One region of the Brasilonema angustatum genome, then DNA from elsewhere that is predicted to be linked to it. Evidence: riboswitches for the same ligand, from Rfam matches in the RefSeq annotation. Region 1 holds a riboswitch; each other region holds the start of a gene.
What was found. A riboswitch is a leader RNA that binds a small molecule or an ion and turns the genes downstream of it on or off. The one in region 1 is predicted to bind cyclic di-AMP.
Positions count from the first base shown of each region.

Region 1 (2,204 bases):
CACAAAGTGGTAACATTGAAAACTTTACATATAGAGGAAATTCCTGCTTTCGCGCGTTGTCTGGGCGTGATAAATACCTAGATAGCAACGGAAATTTTTTAGCTTGAAAGTCTGCTATGGTGCTTGTTGTTAAAATTTGGTTTACAATTTGGTCAATCATATGATTTTTCCTAACTAGTAACAGCCAATTAAGGCTGTTGCTAATTTTTAAACTTGACAAGTACGGCAGTCATGGCGCTTGCAGTTCCCCTAAAAAATAGGTGTTTCACTACCTGAGCAATCTTTTTATTCTTGGGTATAATTTATAAAGATATGAGGTTTTACTCATATACGTTTCCTCACCAATTACTGAAGCATCCATCATAAGAGTATTATTAATACAATTCACCGTAAATATTAACTAGATAAGTTGTTAAATAGCACTCGTCCTGAGGTGGAAAGTTAAGATGCATTGACTGTTTGGACGTTTCAGTATAGTTTTAGTTAATGTATGGGTGAAACTTGCCTAATTCAATCCAGTCTGGTTGTTGAAAAACTTCAAACCTGGGTTAGAAGCGGAGGAACCAATGTATTGGGGCGAATCTTGAATGGAGAGACACCTTCCAGTCTTAGCCCGTCAGCTAACTCCGTCGGCATTGGAAGGAGTACCTATGGCATCTGCTGATTCCAAGCTGTTGTCTCCAGGTTCTCCTTGCTGGCATTGCTATCAAAACTGGCAGTGTAGACATATATCTGTTGATTTAGTTTAGGGAATATCCTGTATCTTTTGTGAATTCAAAAGTCAAAAAATCAAGTAATTGTGTGCATCTATACTAGGAATTCCCTTGACTACGAAGAATCAGCATCTTTCCCAACTAAAGGTTGAGAAGAAATTTTAACCAGTTGCACCAATTCTTAGAACTGAGGAGAAAATATGCCGATAAAAAATCAGACGTTATATACAGATGAAGTCAACTTTTTTCCCGAGCATCAATTCAGATTAATTGGAGAGTGTGCCGGAAAAAAACTTTTATTGATTGGTAGAACGAAAGCATACAATGACCCAATTGTGGCAACAAGTCAGACTGACGAGCCAAGTCAGGAAGATTTATATGCTTATGATCTTTACGAGTTAATGAAGTTTAGCCACGAGCCAGTAAAAATTCACGGGGAAATTTAAAAAAAATTTGTGGAGCAGATGCCAATATGGCTTTAGAGCGCAGACTCGACACCTTCTCGCTAGCAGCCCTGCTAGTATCCGCGCATTACGGTTTGGGGTTTGTTTTGGGAACAGCTGAGAAATCCCTAACTTTAGGGGCTGCTGGCAGTCTTTATACTGTCTCCCTTGGCTTTGGTACAATAGCTCTTTTAGGACTGGCAAAATTTTACTGGAAGCGAACAGAGCCAATTTGGACATTGCTAGGTTCTGCCTATGGAGATGGGGTAAAAGTTTTTGTCAGCCTGATGTCCTGGTTATCGCTGATTGGTATTGAAGCTGTTCAGTTGATTTCTGGAGCTTTTATCCTCAAGGTTTTCGGAATACCCACTCTCCCGACGATGGTTGTTTTGGCTATCCTGTTTGCAATCATTTCCCTACTCCCAATAGAAAAAGCAGGCTGGATATTGCGGGGGTTACTGATTCTGAACTTTTTGGCTTTGCTTTATGGACTGTGGGTGTTACACGCTTTTGGTGATTATGTGCGATCGCCCATAGAATTTGCTAGCTCACTCAAGCATATGAGTTTGCCAACTATAGTGGGCGTCTCATTGTCTACAATTCTGCTGGTACCTATAGATATGAAGTATCAGCAGTTTCTTGTTCAGGCAAAAGATGTACACAGCCTGTATCGAGGATGTACTTTAGCCGCAATTTTGCTGCTACTGCTTGCTTTTTTACCTTCAACAGTTGTTGTCGCAGCACAGAACGCAGGAATTTTGCCTGCTGGTATTGATGGTAAAGAAACTCTCCCGTTTATCCTAGCCTGGGTCGGCGGTGGCATCGACAAGCCTTTGGGTATACTGGTGATTGTGTCTTTACTGGTTCCCGCGCTGGGTATTGGCAGCAGCATCTTGCGAGTGCAAACCAAGACTATTTTGGACTTTAACATTCTGCCGACATCTACCTGGAGTCGTATACTCGTCACTGCTGCAAATGCTCTGTTTGGTCTTGCCGTTGCTTTGAAAGGTGGGGAGATTGTTAATCTGATTGTGTATTTTTATGCAGC
Region 1 covers NZ_JCACKO010000154.1:51,983-54,186, reverse strand. Annotated here, with positions in the region: cyclic di-AMP (ydaO/yuaA leader) riboswitch at 531-650, shown strand; gene AC5JM2_RS33875 (hypothetical protein) at 914-1,159, shown strand; gene AC5JM2_RS33870 (SLC5/6 family protein) at 1,186-2,204, shown strand, end outside.

Region 2 (2,204 bases), on a different contig from region 1:
TTTTGACAATCCTTTAGGGGCACGGTTAGCGTTAATGGCACAAGAAGATAGTCCAGTTGCGAGTGCTGTAGCTCCCAGTCCTGTGATAAAGTCTCGTCGCTTCCAGTTATTTGTGTTATCGTCACTCATGAACAACCTCCTGCGGCGGCGAAATGACTCAGAATAATAACGAGGGATACAAAGTTCTTGTTTGGACTGTCACATACTTTATTCGTGTACACGAATAGCAGGTAGGCTGCTTGTAAAACAGTGAATTTGTTCTTTGAATTTTAAATGGCTTATCTGTCTGACTTACAATTGATGAGTTTTTTAAAAAGGTCAGATTTCATCAGAGGTGATAATACGGTGGTGCGATAATGCAGTGGTAAGCACCATATATTTGATGAAGAACTAATTTGAACTTATCGGGCGACGAGTGACAAAAGCTTGTATTCTGCCTATGGCGTAATCAAGCAACAACCCTGTTAAGCCGATGACTAGCACAGCAAGAAAAACGGAATTGAGATTTAGGCGACTCCACTCATCCCAGACAAAAAAGCCAATCCCAATACCACCTGTAAGCATTTCTACAGCAACAATAACTAACCAGGCAATGCCTATACTAATTCGCAAACCTGTAAAAATGTATGGTAAACTTGCAGGCCAAATAATTTTTGTAATTCTTCGCCAACGGGGCATTTCAAGAACTCGTGCCACATCTATATAATCTTTGGAAACACTGGAAACTCCCAGAGCAGTGTTAATAATTGTTGGCCACAAAGAAGTGATGAAAATCACGAATATTGCCGATGGATCTGCCAAATTAAATATAGCTAAAGCAATAGGAAGCCATGCCAGGGGTGATACTGGTTTGAAGATTTGAATAACGGGATTAAGAACCATCATTGCCGTTCTTGACATCCCGATGAGAAAACCAACAGGAATCGCGACTAAAGCACCTAGAGTGAAACCTAATAAGACCCGTCGAATACTTGCGATTAATAGCCAGCCAATACCTAAGTTGCCTGGCCCTCTTTGGAAAAATGGGTTAAGGATGTAATCTAAATTTGCTGCTAACGCTTCAGGTGGCGTGGGCATCAACTCATGATTAGCAAGCGCAACAATCCACCACACAACAATAACGCCTAAAAAACCAAGCAAAGGTAGCAAGAAAGCATCCCGTACAATAATAGGTTTAGCGCGTTTCCAAGTTGTTCGACTAGCAACCGCCAAAATGGCAGCTACATTAAGTTGAAACACCATGTATGACCTCAACAGACTTTACGCAGGTACAATTAGTCCGAGCAGTACCAGCCAAGGATACTGATGAGATCACAACATTACAATAATGCTGCCTCTTCAGTCTCCTCTCATTGCCTACGAAGTTAGCTGACGGGCTAGGGTTGAGAGATACCCCTCTTATAGAAGAAGCAAAAAACAAGAAGCGAAAAGATACATCTACTCTTTGTTCCTTCTAGTTAAGATACGCCCCATACTTTGGTTCCTCCGCTCCAACTGATGCAATGCAATTCATTGGATTAGGCTGACTTACTCTATTTTGATAAATGTAACACCAGTAAATAGTTGCGTCAAGCAACCCTAGGATATACTTTTTTTGGCTAGAAGACTAGTTTTCTTAGAAAGCAAATTCATCTAAATGATAGATGAATAAAGATATTTACGAAAATATGTATTTTTATTTCTAATTATTACATATTTTTAGTAAAAACAATGTAATATTCCTATGCTTAGGATCTAGATCATAGAATGATTTATTCTATTTGTTGTATATTTATCCACCCATGAGTGATGAAAGATTTTAGTCAATTGCTGCGGGATAAAACTCAGAGGATTATAAAACAATGGCTGGAAGCTGTTCGTAGGGATAAAAAGATTTCCAGCACCAATCATCTAAGCCGTACAGCTATTGAAAATCATCTTGACCATGTCCTTTTGGCACTAGCAACTGTGCTTTCTCAATATCAAGATGATGAAGTCCAATCCTTAGTTCAGGCTAGTTTAGAGCATGGAACTCTTAGGGCGGAACAAGGTTTCGATGCAGCAGAAATTGCACGAGAGTATCGGCTTTTGCGTAACACAATATTTGTCACTTTAGAGCCAGAATTCCTGCAAGCATCAGCAAAAGAAGTAATGCGAGCCGTACATTTGATTGATATGGTGTTGGATGAAGCAATAGCCTATTGTTTTCAAAGTTACACAGAACA
Region 2 covers NZ_JCACKO010000047.1:36,184-38,387, reverse strand. Annotated here, with positions in the region: gene AC5JM2_RS10890 (ABC transporter substrate-binding protein) at 1-129, opposite strand, end outside; gene ntrB (nitrate ABC transporter permease) at 391-1,242, opposite strand; cyclic di-AMP (ydaO/yuaA leader) riboswitch at 1,339-1,534, opposite strand; gene AC5JM2_RS10880 (sensor histidine kinase) at 1,789-2,204, shown strand, end outside.
Region 2: linked by a shared signal. The riboswitch ahead of ntrB (nitrate ABC transporter permease) and the one ahead of AC5JM2_RS33875 (hypothetical protein) in region 1 are both predicted to bind cyclic di-AMP.

Region 3 (2,204 bases), on a different contig from region 1:
TCCTTACCTGTTCAAAACGGTGGACTATTTACGTTCAAAGCACCATAAGTAGAAAGGTGTAAATGTAATTAAATAGAAGACCCCTTATATGTATCAAGAATCCCGGTTTATTCAAGAAATCGGGACTCTGAAGAACGCAATCTTTCAAAATTATTGTGGTGAAGTAAGTAAGTCGGCATTAAAAAATCAACTTCTGTAACAAAATGTCAAATAAATATAGCAGTCCTATTTCATTTGTGAAAAAACAAAGTAAATTTGTAGATTCTTCTTCCCTGTTAAGCGTTAAGCGTTAAGCGTTCCCTACCTCAATGAGTAATTTCACAACTCCTGCACGGATTGCTATAAATAGCCAAAAAATATGTCATTCCACAGTTGTTACAAAACTCAACATACATTGATTTTATCGTGCCGAGTTACTTAACCAATACTCAGAGATCTTTGCCCACAAATGATACATGAAGTTTTGATTGATAAAAAAATATATCGTTTTATTAACTTATGTTTCATGCTTACTTTTTTTCTACAACGAATATATAATCGGAGATAACGTTTATACAAAGAACGCAATATTACCCTAAAACGCAATATGTACCTAATCATTTCACTTGGCGATACCGCCAGATAATGCTGTTAAGTGTTTGCATACACTTGCAATGGAACATCATGAGAGCACATGATTGCTTGTAGTTTGCAGAAATGAATTTCACAAAGAGGTTGACTTAAGTTACATTTACAGATACAATAATTAACAAATTTACATGAGTCTGCCTAATCCACGGATTGCCCAAAACATTTTGTTACATCGGGGTAAGCCTGGAGCGGAGGAACCAAGTTTGGGGCTAATCTCATAGGAGAGCGAAGAATGAAAAATGAAGAATGAAAAAAGACAAAATTACTCCGGTTTTTTTTCCTGTCTTTTTTTTTCTTTCTTCTGTTCTGTGAGAGGGACATCTCTCAGTCCTAGCCCGTCAGCTAACTTCGTCGGCATTGAGAGGAGACTGAACGAGCCGCATTCTTATCAGTAATGCATTATTCTCGTCAGTGTCCTTGGCTGGTATCTGTGCGCTTCGTTGTACCTGCCCTTGACTACGAGGAAAAGACCATATTACCTTTTCTTCCGGTCTGTTGAGGCAGGAAAAATCGCTATATGGTGAAGTTCAACTATGTTACCGACGAGAAAACATCGCATAGCTCTAATTTCTGTTGATGGAGATCCTGCTGCAGAAATTGGACAGGAAGAGGCTGGAGGACAAAATGTCTATGTGCGTCAAGTTGGTTATGCACTTGCTCAGCAAGGTTGGCAGGTGGATATGTTCACCCGCCAAAGTAGTCCACAGCAGGCTACGATAGTGCAGCATGGACCATTATGTCGCACGATCCGATTGAAGACTGGATCTACTGAGTTTATAGGGCGAGATCACTTATTCGAGCATCTACCAGAATTTATTGCAGAGTTTCAGGCATTCCAGCAGGAGCAAGGATTTCAGTACCCTTTGATTCATACTAACTATTGGTTGTCCTCGTGGGTGGGTATGGAACTCAAAAAACAGCAACCATTAATTCAGTTACATACTTACCACTCTTTAGGAACAGTCAAGTACAATGCTATCTCTGAGATTCCAGCAATTGCTAGCAAGCGAATAGCCGTTGAGAAAGCCTGTCTAGAAAGTGTAGATCGGGTTGTTGCAACAAGTCCTCAAGAACAGCAACATATGCGAAGACTCGTTTCCACTAAAGGAAAAATCGAAGTCATCCCCTGTGGGACTGATATCGATAAGTTTGGGTTGATTCAAAGGTCTGCCGCACGGCAGGAGTTGGGAATTGCACCTGATGTTAGGATGATTCTCTACGTAGGTCGTTTTGATCGACGCAAGGGAATTGAAACATTAGTACGAGCCGTTGCAAAATCTAGTTTGCGGGGTCATACTAACCTACAACTTGTTATTGGAGGTGGTTATCGTCCAGGTCATTGTGATGGGATCGAGCGCGATCGCATCGCAAGCATTGTCGCTGAACTCGGATTGGAAGACTGTATAACCTTTCCAGGTCGCCTAGATGAGGCTGTTCTTCCCTCCTACTATGCAGCAGCAGATGTTTGTGTTGTACCTAGTCACTACGAACCTTTTGGTTTAGTTGCAATAGAAGCAATGGCTAGTCAGACTCCAGTCGTGGCTAGTGATGTTGGGGGGCTGCAATTTACAGTC
Region 3 covers NZ_JCACKO010000118.1:188,727-190,930, reverse strand. Annotated here, with positions in the region: cyclic di-AMP (ydaO/yuaA leader) riboswitch at 772-1,002, shown strand; gene AC5JM2_RS20510 (glycosyltransferase) at 1,164-2,204, shown strand, end outside.
Region 3: linked by a shared signal. The riboswitch ahead of AC5JM2_RS20510 (glycosyltransferase) and the one ahead of AC5JM2_RS33875 (hypothetical protein) in region 1 are both predicted to bind cyclic di-AMP.